DNA from 2 places in the Microbacterium sp. MMO-56 genome. Region 2 is predicted to be linked to the other one. Evidence: predicted binding sites of a transcription regulator. Region 2 holds the regulator's gene; the other holds the start of a gene.

Region 1 (9,715 bases), on a different contig from region 2:
CGGCCCGCGGGAGTCTCGAGATCGTCGCGTCGCGCGTACTGGTCGCGGGGGCGGTTGCCCCGGTGCACCCAGCGCGTGTCGCCGCGACGCAGCGGATCGTCGGCGTAGGAGTAGTCGTTGAGCTGCGCGACCTCGTCGCCCAGGTACAGCAGTGGGATGCCCCCCGTCGAGAGAGCCAGGGCGTGGGCGAGCACGATCCGGTCCTCGCCGCCGGGATCGCCCGCCTCGACCCCCGCCAGCGACGCGGTCGTCCCGGTGACGCGGGCGTCGCCCGTCGCGGGGTTCTCCTGGAAGGGCACGCCGCGCGCGAAGCCTCCGTCGTGGCGCCCGGTGTAGAAACGATTGAGGAACTGGCGGTGCGCGTAGCCGTCGATGCCGAGGGCCGCGGCGTCCTCGTCGGCGAACGTCCATCCGATGTCGTCGTGGCTGCGCACGTAGTTCACCCACGCGGTGCCGGGCGGGAGGGCGTGCCGGTTCTCGAGGGCGTCCTGCAGCAGCCGGCCGTCGCGGGTGGCGAGGGCCTCCCACGTCAGCGCCATCTGCAGCGGGTTGTAGGACAGCTCGCATTCCTCGCGCGAGATGTAGGTGACGACCTCGTCGGGGTGGACGATCGCCTCGGATTTGAACACCATGCCCGGCGCCGCCATCGCCAGGATCGCGTTGAATGCCTGCAGCAGAAGATGCGCCTCGGGTAGCGACTCGCAGGAGGTGCCCAGACGCTTCCAGATGAAGGCGACGGCATCCATCCGCAGCACCTCCACGCCGCGGTTGGCGAGGAAGAGCATCTCTCCGGCCATTGCGCGGAACACCGCGGGGTTCGCGTAGTTGAGGTCCCACTGGTAGTGGTAGAACGTCGACCAGATCCACCGGCCCGGGGCGCCGTCCACCGAGGGCAGCTGGACGAAGGATCCGCGGTGGTCGTCGGGGAAGATCTCGCGCGTCGTGCGCTCGTACGCGTCGGGCATCTCGCGGTCGTCGAAGATCAGGTAGAAGTCCGCGAACTCCGGGTCGCCGGCCACCGCCCGCTGCGCCCACTCGTGCTCGTTGCTGGTGTGATTGAAGATGAAGTCGACGACGAGCGAGATCCCGGCGGTGCGCAGGTCCGCGGCGAGGTCGGTCAGCTGGGCCATCGTGCCGAGGCTCGGGGCGACCTCGCGGTAGCTCGACACGGCATAGCCGCCGTCGTTCTCGGCGCCGTGGTCGCCGGGGCTCGCGAACAGCGGCATCAGGTGGAGGTAGGTGAGGCCCAGGTCGCGGAAGTACGGGATCTGGTCGCGGATGCCGGCGAGGTTCCCCGCGAAGCGGTCGACGTAGCAGACGCCGCCGAGCATCCGCTCGGACTGGAACCACTCCGGATCGGCCTCGCGGAGCGCGTCCCGCGCCTTGAGCTCGAGCGGGCGCGCGTTCCACGCCGACGACGCCTCGGCGACCGCGCGGGACAGCTGCTCCTGCCCGTCGGCGCGCTCGCCGTACAGGCGGGAGAAGAGTCCGTGCAGGCGGGGGAACTGCGCGTCGAAGCGCCGGTGGAAGGCGTCGTCGACCCGCCCCGCCGCTTCCGCGGCGGCCAGGGCCGCCGTCCGGTCCGTCTCCAGGGAGGTCAGCGCGGTCATCGGGGCTCCTTCCGCCTGGAGACAGCCTAGGGGCGGGCCCCGCGACGGGTGCGGTGCGCACTCCGGACATCGGACGTAGGCTCGCAGAATGGGTGCCTACGTCTCGGCGTTCGAGCTGTTCTCGATCGGTGTCGGACCGTCGAGCTCGCATACCGTGGGGCCGCTGCGCGCCGCGCGCGACTTCGCCGAGCGGGTGGCCCCGCAGGGCGGGATCACCCGCGTGACGTGCGAGCTGTACGGGTCGCTCGGGGCGACCGGAATCGGCCACGGCACGCCCGACGCGGTGGTGGCCGGCCTGCAGGGCCACCAGCCGGAGACGGTGGACCCCGCCCTCGTGCGCGGCGCCTGGACGACGTGGCCGGACGGCGCGGAGCTCCTGCTCGCGGGCCGCGTCCCGGTCCCGTTCGAGCGCGCGGACATCGCCTTCCTGCCGCGCACCCGCCTCCCCGGTCACCCGAACGCGATGACGCTGCGGGCGTGGGATGCGTCCGGTGCGGAGCGGGCCGCGGAGACCTACTACTCGATCGGCGGCGGCTTCATCCGGCGGGAGGGCGAGGGGCCGGCGGTCGAGGCGACCGCGTTCCCGCTCGCCTTCGGGAGCGCGGCCGAGCTCCTCGGGATCTGCGACGAGCAGGGGCTGACGATCGCCGAGGCGGCGCGGCGCAACGAGGAGGCGCTGCGCGGTGAGAGCGAGGTCGCGGCGGGACTCGACGCGATCTGGGACGCGATGTCGTCGTGCGTCGACGCGGGCCTCGGCGCAGAGGGCGTGCTGCCCGGCGCGCTCCACGTCACGCGTCGCGCGGGGCGCATCCGCGCCCAGCTCGAGGAGGCGGAGGCGAGCGGCGGCCGCGAGCTGCCCGGAGAGTGGCTCGGCGCCTTCGCGCTCGCCGTCAACGAGGAGAACGCCGCGGGTGGCCGCGTCGTCACCGCGCCCACGAACGGGGCGGCCGGCATCGTCCCCGCCGTCGCGATGTACTGGTGGCGCTTCCTTGCCGACTCCGGCCTCGGGTCGGCGACCGCGGTCACCCCCTACGGCGAGCTCGTCGGGTCGGCGCTGCTGGGTCTCCACGCGCCGGCGACCGCGACCGCGGCGTCGACGGCGGGGGCCGACGCGGCGGTGCTCGCGGAGGCGAACCGCCGCCGTGGCATCCGGCGATTCCTCCTCACCGCCGCCGCCCTCGGATCCCTCTTCAAGGCGAACGCGTCGATCTCCGGCGCCGAGGGCGGGTGCCAGGCGGAGGTCGGATCCGCGTGCGCGATGGCGGCCGGGGGGCTCACCGCCGTCATGGGCGGGACGAACCGGCAGATCGAGAACGCGGCGGAGATCGCGATGGAGCATCACCTGGGGCTCACGTGCGATCCCGTGGGCGGTCTCGTGCAGATCCCGTGCATCGAGCGCAATGCCATCGCCGCCTCGACCGCCGTGACGGCGGCACGCCTCGCGCTGCGCGGCGACGGCGAGCACTTCGTGTCGCTCGACGCCGTCGTCGAGACGATGCGCCAGACCGGCATCGACATGTCCCACAAGTACAAGGAGACGAGTGAGGGCGGCCTCGCGGTCAACGTCATCGAGTGCTGACGCGCGACTTCTCCCCGCCGCAGGCGCGGAGTCGGCGAGGTGATGTTCGCCGTCCGAGAACCGTTGGCACTCTCCATGCCCGAGTGCTAATCTGAGCTTAGTTGAGTCCATGTGACTCAAGTTTCAGATCCGAGAGACAAGGAGAGAACGATGGCCACATACGATCCGTTCCGTGACCTCGACCGCCTCGCGTCGAGTCTCCTCGACACGCGTCGCGGCCCGCGCCGGATGCCGATGGACCTCTACCGCGACGGCGACCACTACGTGCTCAGTGCCGACCTGCCGGGGATCGACCCGGGGTCGGTCGACATCGACGTGGACGGCCAGCTGCTGACGATCCGCGCCGAGCGCACGCTCCCCGAGGGTGACGGAGTGAAGTGGATCACCCGCGAACGCGAGGCCGCGAGCTTCCTGCGCCAGTTGAACCTCGGCCAGGGGATCGACACCGAGGGGATCGCCGCGACCTACAGCAACGGTGTGCTGACGGTCACGATCCCGGTGAGCGAGAAGGCCAAGCCCCGCAAGGTGCAGGTCGTCTCCGACGCGGGAGCCCCGACCATCCGCGCTCACGAGAGCTCGCAGGAGCCGCAGCCCGTCGAGCAGTGACACGCGCGCGACAGCCCCGATCCGCATCGGATCGGGGCTGTCGCGCGTCCGGCTCAGCCGTTCCGGCGGAGCTTCGCGGTGAGCGCCTGGAGCTGGCCGAGCTCGTCCTCGTCGAGGGCCGACATCCGATCCGCGATGGATCGGCCGTGCGTGGTCGCGACGCGGCGGAAGGCGGCGGCGCCGGCATCGGTGGCGCGCACGATCGCGCCACGCCCGTCCTGCGGGTCGGGGCACTTGGTGAGAAGGCCCCGGGCGACCATCCGATCGACGAGGCGCGACACGCTCGGCTGGCTGATGAGCATGTTCGCCGTCACGTCGCGCAACCGGGCGCTGCGGGCATCGCCGCGGGTCACCGTCAGCAGCACGTCGTACTCGGCCTGGGACAGGTCGTCGTCGTGGAAGTCGCCGCTGATATCGCGGAGCACCTCGTGCTGCGCGCGGAAGAGGCTCTCCCACGCGGCGATGGCGAGGCGGCGGTCGGTCATGGCGTCCACTGTAGTAGCGCCGAGCCCGGCGGGGCGCCCGCACGGAGGCCCCGGCGCCACAGCCTAGGGTGGGGGCATGAGCCGGATGCGTGGCCCCCTGACCGCCCTGGCCGCCGTCGTCGGAGGCCTCCTCGTGACGCTGGTGCTGACGGGGGCGGCGGCGACGCCGGCGCTCGTGGGAGCGCGTGAGGGTGCGGGGTCGGCTCCGTCGGCCGTGTCGGTGCTGAGCGTGCGCCCGGCGGATGTCGACGACTTCCGCTTCGACTCCTTCGACGCCGACTACACGCTCTCCCGCGCCGACGACGGCTCGAGCCTGCTGCGGGTGGTCGAGACGATCGTCGCGGACTTCCCGCAGACGGATCAGAACCGCGGCATCCGGCGCGCGATCCCGGCGACGTACAACGACCAGCCCCTGCACGCGCGGCTCGTGTCGGTCACCGATGAGAACGGCGCGCCGCGGGCATCCGAGGTCGAGGACGTCGACGACGAGTTCTCCGTCGTCTCGCGCGCGGACGGGTACGTGCACGGCAGTCAGACGTACGTGATCACGTACACGCTCGAGAACGTGACGTGGGACTTCCCCGACACTGGGCTGGAGTTCTATTGGGATGTCAACGGCGTGGACTGGGCGCAGCCGTTCGGCTCGGTCACCGCCCGCCTGCACGTGCCGGCGGAGCTGGCCGGCGCGCTGACCGGGCGGGAGTCCTGCTACCAGGGTGCGCAGGGGGCGACGGCGGAGTGCGCCTCGATCACGTCGTCGGACGAGGACGGCGGCGGCGTGGTCATCACGGCGCAGTCCGGTGCGCTGGCCCCCTACGAGACGCTGACGATGGCGGTCGGGTTCGCCCCCGGCGCGTTCACGGTGTTCGACTCGACCTACCTCGCCACCCCGTTCGGATGGCTGCAGGCGATTGCCGGACTCGGCGTCGTCGGTGCGGGCGTGCTGGCGATCCGCGCCCGGCGGCGCGGCCTCGCGGACGAGCCCGGGCGGCCGACGATCATCGCGGAGTACGACCCGCCGAGAGGTCTGGATGCCCTGCAGAGCGCGGTGCTGCTGCAGCAGCGGTCGAAGGCGATCCCCGCCGAAGTGCTGGAGCAGGCCGTTGCGGGCTCGATCCGCATCGTCGAGGGCGAGCGGAGATGGAACGGCAAGACGAAGCTGGCCGCCGAGCTCATCGATCCGACGCGCGCGGACGGCGACGGGCGGATGCTGCTCGACGGCCTGTTCCCCGGCGGTGCGCCCGGCGACAGGTACGAGTTCGGCTCGCAGGACACGCGCTTCTCCTCGGCCGCGCAGAAGATCCTCACCGCGGCGGACAAGGACCTCACGGCCCGGGGCATGCGGCGCACCGTCCGCGCCGGTGCGCGCGCACTGCCGATCGGGGTCGCGCTGCTCTCGCTGGCGCTCGTCTTCGTGCTGGGCATGCTCGCGATCGGTCGCGGTACGCGCGAGGTCGTGCCGGTGCTGGTGATCATCGGGTCCGGGCTCGTGCTCTTTCTGGTCATCGCGCTCGTCGTCCGTCGCCCGCTGAGCGCGGCGGGGGCCGAGGCTCGCGACCATCTGCGGGGCCTCGAGGAGTTCATCCAGTGGGCGGAGGCGGATCGCATCCGCATGCTGCAATCGCCGCGCGGAGCCGAGCGCGCCCCGGTCGACGTCACCGACCCCCGCCAGAAGCTCGAGCTGTACGAGAAGCTGCTGCCGTACGCCGTCGTCTTCGGGCAGGAGAAGGAGTGGTCGCGCGAGCTCGCCGTGCTGTACACCGCGGTGGGTGCCGCGGGCCCCTACTGGTACTACGGCACAGGAGCGTTCGACGCGTCGGCGTTCTCGGCGGGGATCGGGTCGCTCTCCGCAGCCGCGTCCTCGTCGTCGTCGACCTCGGGCGGTTCGGGCGGCGGCGGCTCCGCGGGCGGCGGTGGCGGCGGAGGAGGCGGCGGCGGGGTGTGACGCCCTTCCTGGGGTGATGTCCGCGGGGTGATGCCGGCGGGGTGGTCCGGCGGGTCGATCCCGGCGGTGGATCCCGCTGGTCGATCCCGTGGGTCAGGCGAACTCGCCGGCGGTCCCCTCGAGGATGTCCCGCATCGTGTCGGCGGAGATCTCGTCGCTCACGCCGTCGACCCACTCGACGATCCGGAAGGGAGCGCCGAGGTCGGTGAGGTAGGCGATCGTCTTCTCGAGTCTCGGCACCACGTCGATGTGGTCGGTGCCGAACAGGGGCGCGGTGTAGACGGCCTCGCCTGCGAGGATGTCGCGCCGGAGCTCGACCGTCGATCGTCCGGTGATGCGATAGAGCGCCTGCAGGATGGCGCTCGGCAGGTCGGGAGTGCCGTCCAGGACGATCGAGAGCGCGTTGTCGTGCATGCTGACATTCCATCACGACGAGCGATGGCCGGGCGATGGCCGGGCGACGGCCCTGATCAGAAGGGCGGCGGTTCGAACGTGAGGGTGCGCGCCGGGCGGTCGTCGTAGACCCGGCCGGTGGGACTCGTCCACTCCAGGACCCCGCCGGGTCGCTGGCGCACCCGCCAGGCGGAGTGGTGTTTGAGGATGTGATGCCGTCGGCACAGGTGCGCGAGGTTGGCGATCTCGGTGGGACCGTCGTGGGCGCGTGCCACCGTATGGTCGATGTCGCACCGTGGGGTGGGCTGCCGGCATCCGGGGAACCTGCAGTGCTCGTCGCGGGCGCGCAGCATCCGGCGCTGCTCGCTCGTGGGGCGGTAGCGGTCCACCGCGAGGACGGCGCCGCTCGTCGGGTGGACGAACAGTCGATCCCAGCCGCGGGCCGTGGCGGCGATTCCGCGGGCGGTGCGTGCGTCGATCGCTCCGTGGCCGGTGAGTTCACCCGCCTCGTCGGCGAGACCCGTCAGGGTGGCCACGGGGATCGTGACCTGGATGCGCGCGTGCACGGCCTCGTCGACCGGCGGGGAGGCGGCGCTGTCGGCCGCATCGCCGTGCCCGGTCAGCAGGAGATCGAGTGCCACGTCGGCGCGCACCTCGTCGATGCACCGTCGATCCGGCTCCACGGGAGTCTCCGTCACCGGCCCGATCCCGTCGAGTCGATGTGTCTCCTCGGGGTCCGCGGTCGGTGTCGCGTGCCGGCGGGCGTCGATCACCGCGGAGGCGAGCTGGGTGAGACGGTCGTGGGCCCCGCGGACGAGGTGCGCCGGACCCCGGAGGCCGAGCTCGGCCAGGCCGTCGTCCAGATCGGTCACCCAGACCCGACGTGTGCGTGCGGCGGCGCGGTGGCGTTCGTCGATCGGGATCGGGTGGGTGCGCTGTGCGCACCGGCGGGCGAGGGGGCGCAGTCGCCCGGCCGTCTCCCGCTCCGCGATGGGGAGGACAGCGTCCTCGTACCGGGCCCGGGCATCGGCCTCGGGGAGGGCGGCGCCGGCATCCGCGATCACTCCCGCGTGCGCCCGGCTCACTCGCCCCGCCCGGAGTGCGCGCCAGGTCGAGGGGAAGTCCTCGATGAGGGTGGCGGCGTCCTCCATCCGCGTCTGGACCGTCCGGTCCGACTGGACGGTCGCGGTGCCGATCTCCGCCGCGACCGACCGCAGCGGCACGTCCCGCGGCTGCTCCGGGTCGATCGTCGGAGTCGCCATCCGTGCGATCGCATACTCGCGGGCGGCGTGGAGAAGACGCACCTCTTCAGCCTGGAGTTCGGCGATACGACGCCGCGTGTCCACGAGGCCAGCGACGATGGCGTCGAGACCCGGCGGGTCTTCGCTCGGCGCTGCATCGGTGGCTTTCATACCCTCCATCATGCTCGGGGGGTCCGACATCGCCACCGAAGAATCCCCGGTCAGCGCCGAGATGTGGACAAGTCCCGATAGCGCGAGCCTGTGGAGGAATTGACGGCGCAGCCGCCGCCGACGGGGGACAGAGTAAGGGCCGGTCGGAGAGGCTTCCGACCGGCCCTTGTCCCTTGCACCAAGAGTGTCCTGCAATCACATGCCGGTAGCTGCCACAGCAAAACAACTACCGTGCGAGCACTCTATAACGGCCAGGTAACGGTCCACAAGGGGATTCCGTTACCTTTCTGTGACTTCATACTTTCGTCGATCCGCGTGTGTCGGATGTGTCGTGTATCACTCCAGTTGACCGATGTTCGGCGCGCCGCGTAGGAATGCTTCACGGCGGGAGGAGCTCGCGGGCAAGCAGAGCGAGCAGATCGACGCCGCCCCTTGTCGATTGCGACCGTTGTCGATCTGGAGGTCGGGTCATGAGCGTTCTACGGTGGGTGATACCTCCCTGAGGAACAATCCGACCGCCGATCTCATCTCTACTTCGGTGGCGGCGGTCCCCGATGATCCCCGCATCCAGTCGGCGATCGTGGGGTGCATCCCGGCCGCGGGCGCGCAGGAGGGAATCGTCTACATCGTCGAGGGGACGACGGAGGGCGTCGCGGTGCGCGCCGAGGTCGCAGCGCAGACAGCCGACGCGTCCTGCGCCGTGCTGCCGGACGGCGGGGGGTAGGGGGCTCCGGGTCAAGGGTGACATCAGTGCACGATCTGAACCGAGTGCTCGTCGGATTCCGAGTCGCAGGCGGTGATGCGCCACTCGGGCTCGCCGCCTTCCATCGTGCGGGCTATCTCGAGCTCGGTCACTTCTCGCCTGGACGCTGAGCGGCCGGCTCCTGTGTGCCCAGGGTGGTCAGACATGTCCGGGACGGGCCCGAGCCGACTCGGAGCCAAGATGTCGCCGCGCAGATGGCCGCCCTACTCGATGTGGAGGACGCGGGACCTCCACCACTTGCCGGCCTCGCGAGCGGCTCGGTCCATGGGGGTGCCGAGCGGATTGTCGGAGACCATGTAGGTCCACGTCGCCGACGGGCGCCGCAGGCCGAGCGCACCGATGTCCTGGTTGAGCTGGTCGGTCGTCACGGTCTGGATGATGTCGGCGGCGCGGGTGTTGACCTCAGCGAAGAACCCGTGGAACTCGCGAAGAGCGATGCGGTGGAACTCGTCTCGGGGATTGACGCCGGCGAGGGCCTGCAGGTGTATGCCGTCACGGATCTCGCTCAACCGTGCGAGATGGGTGCACCACTGTTCGTCCACACACCAGAGAGCGACCGATCGAACCAGCTGCGCGACGACCTGTTCGGACGATGCCGCGGTGAGCGCCGTGATCTTCTCGGGGATCCGGTCGACGATATCGGTGAGGACGGTGACGCCGTCGGCGATGTCGGCGCGATCTGCGAGCACGGTCGCGCGCTGTCGCGCGATCGCGCGGGTGAAGTCCCAGGTGTCGCGGTGCCGGTCGCGGCGGATGCCTTCGGCGATGCGCTGCGCCTTGTCCACGATTCGCCCTCGAGCGCGCTGGTCGAGGTTCTTCCCGTAGCGGCGGATCTTCTCGAGCAGGTAGTCCGGTGCGTTCGCCTGCACGAGCTCATCCTGCATACCGACGAGCGTCCTGGTCGTGCCGGGATCTCCCTGTC
Region 2 (9,715 bases):
CCGCCTCGGTGGCGACGATTGGGACCAGCGCGTCGTCGACTACCTGATCAAGCAGTTCAAGGACACGACCGGCGTCGACGTCTCGGGCGACAAGATCGCGCTGCAGCGCCTCAAGGAGGCCGCGGAGCAGGCGAAGAAGGAGCTGTCGTCCTCGACGAGCACCTCCATCAACCTGCCCTACCTCTCGCTCACCGACTCGGGCCCCGTCTCGCTCTCCGAGACGCTGACGCGCGCCAAGTTCGAGGACCTCACGAAGGACCTGCTCGACCGCACCAAGAAGCCGTTCAACGACGTGATCGCCGAGGCCGGCATCAAGGTCGGCGACATCGACCACGTCGTGCTCGTCGGCGGGTCGACCCGCATGCCGCAGGTCACCGAGCTCGTCAAGCAGCTCACCGGCGGTCAGGAGCCCAACAAGGGCGTGAACCCGGACGAGGTCGTCGCCGTCGGCGCCGCCCTGCAGGCCGGTGTCCTCAAGGGTGAGCGCAAGGACGTCCTCCTCATCGATGTGACCCCCCTGAGCCTCGGCATCGAGACCAAGGGCGGCATCATGACGAAGCTCATCGAGCGCAACACCGCCATCCCGACCAAGCGCAGCGAGACCTTCACGACCGCCGACGACAACCAGCCGTCGGTCGCGATCCAGGTCTTCCAGGGCGAGCGCGAGTTCACCCGCGACAACAAGCCGCTGGGCACCTTCGAGCTGACCGGCATCGCGCCGGCCCCCCGCGGCATCCCGCAGGTCGAGGTCACCTTCGACATCGACGCGAACGGCATCGTGCACGTGTCCGCGAAGGACAAGGGCACCGGCAAGGAGCAGTCGATGACCATCACGGGCGGCTCGTCGCTGCCCAAGGAGGACATCGACCGGATGGTGCGCGAGGCCGAGGAGCACGCCGCCGAGGACAAGAAGCGTCGCGAGTCGGCCGAGGTGCGCAATCAGGCCGAGACGCTCTCGTACTCCATCGAGAAGCTGATCAAGGACAACGAGGACAAGCTCCCCGCCGAGGTCAAGGACTCCGTGCAGGCCGACGTGGACGCCCTGAAGGCCGCGCTCGCGGGCGAGGACGAGGACGCGGTGAAGAACGCGTTCGACAAGCTCAACGCGTCGCAGTCTCAGCTCGGCGAGGCGATCTACGCCTCGCAGCAGGCGGCCGGCGAGCCCGCCGACCCGACGGTCGCCGACCCGGGCAACGGCTCCGTGCCGAACCCCGAGGAGGACGTGATCGACGCCGAGGTCGTCGACGACGAGGACGAGAAGAAGTAAGAATCGGAACATGAGCGACAAGGACTTCGACAACAACGAAGTCCCCGGTGACGAGGGGTCGGAGGCTCACGCCTCCGGCCCCGACTCGCAGGGGGACATCCCCACGGGCGACGACGGGCTGACCGTCGAGGACATCCTCGACGCACCGCAGACCGACGAGGCCGCCGTGGCCGAGGCCGCGCCCGAAGACCGGGACCTGCTGCTCGACCTGAAGCGGCTGCAGGCGGAGTACGCCAACTACCGCCGCCGCACCGAGGAGCAGCGCGAGATCGAGATCTCGCGAGCTCAGGGGACGGTGGCCAAGAACCTGCTTCCGGTGCTGGACGACCTCGACCGCGCCGACAAGCACGGCGATCTCGTCGAGGGATCGGCGCTCGCCGCGATCGCGGAGAAGCTCCGGGGCATCGTCTCCCGTCTGGGCGTCGAGACCTACGGCGTCGCCGGTGAGGTCTTCGATCCGCAGCAGCACGAGGCGATCTTCTACGCGCCCAACCCGGGCGGTGTCGAGGACGGCACCATTCTGGACGTCGTCGAGGTGGGCTACCGCCTCGGGACGATCGAGCTGCGTCCGGCCAAGGTCGTCGTCGCCGGTTCGGCCGAGTAACGGGAGGGGGTGTTCATGGCCAGTCAGGACTGGTTCGACAAGGACTTCTACAAGGTCCTGGGTGTGTCGAAGGACATCTCCGCCGCGGACCTGAAGAAGACGTACCGCAAGCTCGCGCGCACCTACCACCCGGACTCCACTCAGGGAGACCCGGCCAAGGAGGCGAAGTTCAAGGAGATCAGCGAGGCCTACTCGGTGCTCTCCGATAAGGACCAGCGCGAGGAGTACGACCAGATCCGTGCGATGGGGGCGGGCGGCGCCCGCTTCCAGGCGCCGGGTGCGGGATCCTCCGGCGGGTTCGAGGACGTCTTCAGCCGCTTCGGGCAGTCGCGCGGCGGCTCGTATCAGGCGGCTGACTTCGACGACCTGTTCTCGATGTTCGGGCAGCAGAGCGGCGGATTCGGCTCCGGACGCTTCGGACAGTCGACGGGCGGCTTCCGCGGGTACGGAGGTCCGCAGCGCGGCGCCGACGTGACGGCGCGCTCGACGCTCGACTTCCAGACCGCGGTGCGGGGGGAGACCATCACCCTCGCCGGTGAGGACGGCAAGCCGTTCAAGGTGAAGATCCCCGCGGGGGTCGCGGACGGGCAGAAGATCCGCCTCCGCGGGCGCGGGCGGCCCTCCCCGGACGGCGGCGAGTCGGGCGACATCGTGGTTCAGGTGACGGTCCGACCGCACCCGGTCTTCACCCGGGACGGACTGAACCTCCGTGTCACCGTGCCGGTGACCTTCACGGAGGCGGCGCTCGGGGCGACGATCGAGGTGCCCACGCTCGGCGGCGACCCCGTCAAGCTCCGCGTGGCGCCGGGGACCCCGTCCGGCCGCGTGCTGCGCGTCAAGGGGCGCGGTGTCGAGACGAGCAAGGGCACGGGCGATCTGCTCGCCGAGGTCCAGGTCGCCGTTCCCGCGCACCTGGACGGCGAGGCGAAGGAGGCGCTCGAGCGCTTCCACGCGCTGGAGCCGAAGGAGAACCCGCGCGCCGACCTGATGGCGAAGGCGCGGGAGTGATCATGGCGCACGACGAGGACGCGGACGAGGAGACGCCGATCTTCGCGATCACGGTCGCCGCGCAGCTGGCGGGGATGCATCCCCAGACGCTCCGGCAATACGACCGCCTCGGCCTCGTCGTGCCCGCCCGTACCCAGGGCGGATCGCGCCGCTACGCGCTCCGCCACGTCAAGCAGCTGCGCGAGGTCGCCGCCATGTCGGCGGAGGGTATGAGCCTCCCGGCGATCTCGAGGCTCATCGAGCTCGAGAACGAGGCGCGGGCCCTCCGCCGCCGCGTCGCCGAGCTGGAGAGCCGGCTGCAGCAGGAGCGCGAGAGTCGCCCCGGAGCCCGCGTGTTCGCCGCGGCGCCGGGCGGGTCGGTCGTGACCCTCCGCCAGGGCACCCGGGTGCGCCGGGCGACGGACGTCGTCGTGTGGCGTCCGATCTCCGGCGACCGGGACTGACCCGGGCCGCGGCGGCGCGCGGTTCCGGGCGCCCCGAGGTCAGTCCGCGAGCGACGCCACGTACGCGTCGTAGTCCGCGCGCGACAGCTCCGCGTAGGCGTACGCCCACGCGACGATGGCGTCGGTGACCGCGGTGCGGTCGCCGATGTAGCCGACGATCCGGGCCGCGCCGGGCGTCTGGCCGTGCGCGCGTGCCAGGACAGCGGCGCACGCCTGCGCGTACAGGACGAAGGACGGGTCGTCGAGGGACTCCGGGTCGATGCCGCCCTTCATGTCGCGGAACTGGCGGACGTAGTAGTCGGCGACGTCGCCGCGGAAATGTCCGAGGAACGGATCCGACACTCCCTGCAGGATGCGCTGCATGGCGACGACCCGTGAGCCCTGTCCGTGCTCCGCGATGTAGGCGTCGACCTCGGGGGGCTGGGTGCATCCGCCGTACCGGGTGAGCACGCTCTCCCCCGCCTCCTTCGTCTGCAGCAGGAGCGCGTCCCCGTCCCCGTCGACGAGGAGGGTCACGTAGCAGCGGGTGCCGACGCTGCCCACGCCGACGGCCCGGCGGACGGTGTCGGCGATCGTGTAGTGCGTGAGGAGCATCCGGATGTCGGCGTTCGCGGTCTGCCGGTAGGCGCCGATCGCGCCGGCGACCCCCTGCTCCAGCTCGGCGTCGATGTGGGTCATCGCGGGCGGACGCTCGACGAAGCGCACCCTACCTTCGGGCGTGATCTCGGTGAGCTTCCGCGTCGCCTGGGCGCTCGTGCGGCGCTCGGCATCGGCGATGGCCTTGCGCAGCGTCTTCCGCGCCGACGCGGCCCCCGAGCGCAGACCGCCCTCGGCATCGAAGTGCTGGTAGAAGCGCCCGACGGGCGTCAGACTCAGGTTCTGGCGCAGCGCGATGGCGTACTGCGCGACCACGCGACGCGCCGCGTCCATGACCACCGCGTCGGCGCGACCGGTCGCCTGGCCGGCGATCACGACGGAGGCGACGAGCCGCTTGACGTCCCACTCCCACGGCGCCCACGCGGACTCGTCGAAGTCGTTGAGATCGAACACCAGGGTGCGCTGGGGCGACGCGTAGAAGCCGAAGTTCGCGATGTGGGCGTCGCCGCACGACGCCACGAGGATGCCGCTGCTCGGGCTCGCGGCGAGGTCTGCGGCCATGAGGGCGGCCGTGCCTCGGAAGAACGCGAACGGGCTCGCCGACATGCGCTCCGCACGCAGGGGGAGCAGGTCCGCCAGGCGGGTCGCGTTCTGGGCGCCCAGGATGCCCAGGGGGTCCCGATTCGCGGTGGTGAGCTCGGCGAGGCTCCGCCTCGGTGTCCGCGCGCGGAGGGCGCGGCCCGCCGCCCGGTCGTCTGCGGTCGTGGGCAGGGGTGCGGTCATCGCATCATCATGGCACCGCGGATGCCGGCCCGGCGATGCGCGGCGGCTCGCCGAGCCGGCGACGACGCGTGACGCCGGGGTGGCCGCCGTCCACCCTCCGATGTCGGACCCCCCGAGCACACTGGGGTCATGACGGAGTTCGCGGGGGTCACGAGCAGCGACGCAGACGTCGCCGCTCTCGCCGAGATCGTCTCGTCCGCCGAGAGCATCGAGGCCCAGCTGACCGCCGTCCAGGTCGCCCAGACGCGCCTGCTGGCGCGCGCGGGTCTGCTCGCCGAGAAGCAGGCGGCGGGTGCGCGGGCGGATGTCCGCGCGCACGACATGGCGCTGCGGTCGATCGCCGCCGAGCTGGGCGGGGTCGTCCGCGTGACCGACCGGACGATGCAGCAGCGCATCGACGAGGCGCGCGTCATCGTGGAGGAGTACCCGCACGCCCTCGTCGCGTGGGAAGAGGGGCGGATCACGCGAGGCCACGTGCGGGTGATCATCGATGCCGGTACGGTGGTCGCGCGGGAGCACCGTACCGACTTCGAGGAGCGGGCGATCGCGCTGTGCGAACGCGACACTCCGAACCGCGTTCGCCCGGCCGTCGAGATGCTCGCCGAGCGCTCGAGCGAGCGGTCGTTCACCGAGCGGCATCGCGATGCGGCGTCGCGGCGCGGAGTGCGCGTCGTGCCCCTGCGCGACGGTATGGCGCAGGTCGTCGCCGACGTGCCCACCGTCATCGCCGACGGGATCCTCGATCGGCTCACCCAGCAGGCGCGGACGATCGTCGACGCCCGCGAGGGTGCTGCGCCCCCGGCCGGTGCGAGCGACGCCGCCACCGGTGGCGACGGTGGCGAGCGCGACCGCCGGGCGCTCGGAGAGGTGCGCGCCGACGTGTTCGCCGACCTCCTGCTGGCGGGCGCGCCCTCGCTCGACCCCACGGTGCACCGCGACGGCGCCGGCTCCCTCGGCGCGATCCGAGCACAGGTACAGGTCATCGTCCCGGCACTGACGCTCCTCGGCGCCGACGAGGGCCCGGCCGACCTGGTCGGGCGCTCGCCCATCGACGCCGAGACCGCACGCTGCCTCGCCGCCGACGCGCCGACGTGGGCGCGGGTGCTGACGGAGCCGGTGGACGGGACGGTCCTCGCCGTCGACCGCTATCGCACACCCTGGCCGCAACGCCGCTATCTCCGCGCCCGCGACCAGCACTGCCGGTTCCCCGGGTGCCGGCGCGCCGCGATCCGCTGCGAGATCGACCACACCATAGACGCGGCGCTCGGAGGCCCCACCGCCCTGTGGAACCTCGCCCACCTCTGCCAGCGTCATCACAGCATGAAGCAGTTCACGGCCTGGCGGGTGCGGCAGCGATCCGGGGGCGTCCTCGAATGGACCTCACCGACCGGTCGCGTCTATCGCGAGGATGCTCCGGCGCCACCGGTGTCGTTCGTCCCGGGTGGTCCGGGTGCTCCGGGTGGTCGGCGTGTTCCGGGCGGTCCACCGGGTGTTCCCGTCCTCGCTCCCGCACACGCCGCGTCTGACGCGCCTTTCTAGCCCGCTGTCGGCGGCGGCATGTCATCGCCGGCGCGTATGGATAGCGTGGTCGTGTGGTTCGCGACTCGGTCACGGTGGAAGCCCGGATCAACGCGCCCATCGGGCTCGTTTGGCGGTTCCTGACGGCCGAGCGGGACGCCTGGTGGCCGGAGATGCGCTTCGAGGCCGCCGTCGGTTCGGCGCTTCTCGAAACGTGGATCGAGGAAGGTCGTCCGGCATCCGCGACGGGGACCATCACGCGATGCGACGAGCCGACCCTTCTCGGGTTCACCTGGACCGAACCGACGTGGGCGCAGCCGCTCGACGTCGTCATCCGTCTCGTGGCCGACGGGTCGTCGACCTCGGTCGCGCTCACCGAATCCGGGTTCTCACGCGCGCAGGCCCCGCCCTCGTTGGCGGCAGAGCACGAAGAGGGATGGCGATACCACCTGACCCGATGGGCGCGGGCGAGCGAGGGCGAGGCCGTCGGCCCGTCGTAGCCGGTCCGTGCCCCGGCGCCACCGCTGTCCCATCTAGGCCGGCGCCGCGTCGCTCCGCCCTCGCGCGTTCTGCAGGTTCGGGGTCGCATCTGGTCGTCATTCGAGCGTGGATGCGACCCCACGCGACCCCGAACTCGAAGGAGTGCGACCACGCGCGACCCCGAACTCGGAAGGGTGCCGCCACGGGCGACCTGCGCTAGCGTCGAGGGCGGCCGTGTCCCTCGCGAAAGGCTCCTCCGTGGATCCCGCCGTCGTGCTGCTCGGCACGCTCGCCCTGGTCGCGATGGGCCTCGTCGCGGTCGCGAGCGCTCTCGCCGCTCGGTTCTCGCTGACGGCGGCGGAGTGGGATGCGCAGCAGCAGGAGGTTCTGGTGGTGGTGTCGGTCGACCGCTGGCGGCGCATCATGGTCCGCACAGCCGGGGTCGTGGTCCTCGTCATCGGGGCGACGATCGTGTGGGGTGCGGCCACCACGCCTGACCCGCAGCCCGAGATGGGCATCGTGGGCACGGTCGCGGCCCTCATGGGTGCCTCGTTCCTCTGGCTGGCCCACGCGATGACGCGTATGCGCATCGAGATCACCCGGGAGGCGATCTGGGTGTCGCGCAGCGTGCGCGCGCCCCTGCGCACACGAGTGCAGGACATCACGCGGCTGCAGGTGCGTCCCTCGGGCCGCTACGGCGGGGTGGCGGCCAAGGCTGGGCGACGGACACTGTTCACCGCCTCCACGGCGATGCCGGGCTACCGCGACCTCATCTCCTGCTTCGAGGACAAGAGACCCGATCTGTTCCTCGCGGGTGGATTCCGCTGAGCGGTGCCGCTCCACGGCTGCCGACGGGCATCTCGGCTCGCCTCGAGGAGCGCCGCGGACCTCAGGCGGGATCGATGCGCAGCACGCTGCCCGACTCGCCGACGGCGACGTCGCCGGAGATCCGCAGCGAGCGGGAGAGGTCGTCCACGGCGCCGACCACGGTACCGAACCGCTCGCGGTCGCCGCCGACGGCCGTGACCGTCACGAGGTGCGTCCCCGTATCCCACGTGTACGTCGCGAACGGCGGAGGCACCGTGCCGCCGCGCGGCGGCGGAGTCGGCATCACGAGCTTCTCGCCGACCCCCAGATACGTGCCGCGGAAGCTCTCGGTGTCGTCGTACTCCATCGGCATCATCGCGCGCGCGGTGCGCAGGTGCGGCGTCAGCTCCTGCACCTGCGCCATGACGACCACCAGCTCCGGCTCCGCCCGCCAGACCCAGACGAGCACGCGCCCGTCGGCCGTGCGCATGAGGGCGGGCGCGGCCTGACTCATCGCCCACGCGGCGAATCGACCGCCGGGGCGCTCCGTCGCCCCCATCGCCGCATTGGCCTGCGCGAGCAGCATCCGGATCGCCCGCTTGCGCAGGCGCCGTCCGCCGAACCCGAAGGAGCCGGTCACGGGCACCCAGCGGTCGGGATCGGCGTCGGCCTGCAGGCGCATCATCCCTCCAGGGTAGAGGGGGCCACGTCGAGGGGGCCTGTGAGGTAGCGCTGGATCGTGGGTCCCACGTCGGCGACAAGCCGGTCGACGGAGGCCGAGGCCACCGGCTCGAGCTCGATGACGTAGCGCGTCACGATCAGGCCGACGACCTGGCTCGCGACGAGGCCGGCGCGGTGGGCCGCATCCGGTCCGCGGCCGATCCGGTCGCCGAGGCGGCGGAGGATCTCGCGGGAGACGAACCCGGTGACGAGGGAGGTGGTGCGGCGTCCGCCGACCGTCGAGCGGATCAGCGCGACGCCGCGGGGCCGGAACGCGGGATCGTCCCACATCGTCACGATCAGGCGCACGAGCCGTTCCCCGACGCCGTCGAGGTCGCCCGCGAGGGCACCGGGCAGCATCGTCGTGGGGTCGAACGGCACGTCGACGGTCGCCGTGAACAGGGCCGACTTGGTCCCGAAGTAGTGGTGCAGGAGCGCCGTGTCGACGTCGGCGCGCTCGGCGATCGCGCGCATCGTCGCGCCCTCGTAGCCCCGCACGGCGAATTCCTCCGCGGCCGCCGCGAGGATGCGCTCGCGCGTGGCGCCGGCTGCTCCGCGAGGGCGACCGCGGCGACGCCTCGGTGTGGGAGGGGCGGCGTCGTCGGGCATGCCGACAGCGTATGCGGCTCGGCTCTTGCGAGATATTCATCGCACGATGAATAATCCACTCATGCGCGCCGTCTTCGTCAAGGAGTTCCAGGAACTGAGGCGCGACCGCCTCACCCTCGCCATGCTCGTCGTCCTGCCGCTCCTGCTCCTCGTGATCTTCGGCTATGCCGCCAACTTCACGGTCGACTCCCTCCGCGTGACCGTCGTGGGCAGCCAGGGGAGCGCCGCGGCCGACCGGCTCACCGCCGTCGGGGACCTCGCCGATCACCTCGACATCGTGTCGACCGATGCCGCGGGAACCGACGCCGACGCCCGTGCGGCCCTCGTGGACCGTCGGTCCGACATCGCCCTCTACGCGGACGGCGACGGCACCGTCCACGTCTACATCGACGGGGCGAACCTCTTCGCCGCGCAGTCGGCGACGGTGCTGTTCTCCCGCGCGTCGGCGCAGCTCGCCGCCGAGGCATCCGGGGCGTCCGCTCCTGCCGGAGCCGCGAATGCGCCACCGACCCTCGACGTCGCGGTGCTCTTCAACCCCGACCTCACGACCTCGTGGGTCATGGTGCCGGCCATCATCGGGCTGATCCTGACCTTCATCGGCACGATCATCACGAGCATCGGCATGGTCCGCGAGCGTGAGGCTGGCACGTTCGAGCAGCTCGCCGTCATGCCGCTCAGCGCGTCGTCGGTCATCCTCGGCAAGATCACGCCGTACTTCCTGCTGGCGGCCTTCGACCTCGTGATCATCGCCCTCCTCGGGATCTGGTTGTTCGGGGTTCCCTTCCGTGGAGACGTCGCGGTGTTCGCCGTGGGCGCCGTGTTCTTCCTGTTCGCCGTGCTCGGCATCGGCGTCCTCATCTCCACGGTCGCGCGGACCAC

The links. The regulator HspR, encoded in region 2, represses chaperone genes until heat shock. The targets are predictions, from matches to a motif close to AAGTTGAGTCNNNNNGACTCAACTT.
Region 1: a site for HspR is predicted at 3,288-3,312, ahead of WFI00_RS04590 (Hsp20/alpha crystallin family protein). Genes of this name have one in related genera too.

The regions. Positions count from the first base shown of each region.
Region 1 is NZ_JBBCVW010000003.1:273,559-283,273, forward strand. Features, by position in the region: gene WFI00_RS04580 (alpha-amylase family protein) at 1-1,610, opposite strand, end outside; gene WFI00_RS04585 (L-serine ammonia-lyase, iron-sulfur-dependent, subunit alpha) at 1,699-3,189, shown strand; gene WFI00_RS04590 (Hsp20/alpha crystallin family protein) at 3,340-3,795, shown strand; gene WFI00_RS04595 (MarR family winged helix-turn-helix transcriptional regulator) at 3,849-4,280, opposite strand; gene WFI00_RS04600 (DUF2207 domain-containing protein) at 4,357-6,225, shown strand; gene WFI00_RS04605 (hypothetical protein) at 6,319-6,639, opposite strand; gene WFI00_RS04610 (HNH endonuclease signature motif containing protein) at 6,696-8,030, opposite strand; gene WFI00_RS04615 (hypothetical protein) at 8,515-8,754, shown strand; gene secA2 (accessory Sec system translocase SecA2) at 8,997-9,715, opposite strand, start outside.
Region 2 is NZ_JBBCVW010000004.1:163,437-173,151, forward strand. Features, by position in the region: gene dnaK (molecular chaperone DnaK) at 1-1,267, shown strand, start outside; gene WFI00_RS05445 (nucleotide exchange factor GrpE) at 1,278-1,871, shown strand; gene WFI00_RS05450 (DnaJ C-terminal domain-containing protein) at 1,887-2,879, shown strand; gene WFI00_RS05455 (heat shock protein transcriptional repressor HspR) at 2,882-3,322, shown strand; gene WFI00_RS05460 (DUF2252 domain-containing protein) at 3,362-4,702, opposite strand; gene WFI00_RS05465 (HNH endonuclease signature motif containing protein) at 4,832-6,241, shown strand; gene WFI00_RS05470 (SRPBCC family protein) at 6,295-6,720, shown strand; gene WFI00_RS05475 (hypothetical protein) at 6,959-7,528, shown strand; gene WFI00_RS05480 (hypothetical protein) at 7,590-8,192, opposite strand; gene WFI00_RS05485 (TetR/AcrR family transcriptional regulator) at 8,189-8,836, opposite strand; gene WFI00_RS05490 (ABC transporter permease) at 8,898-9,715, shown strand, end outside.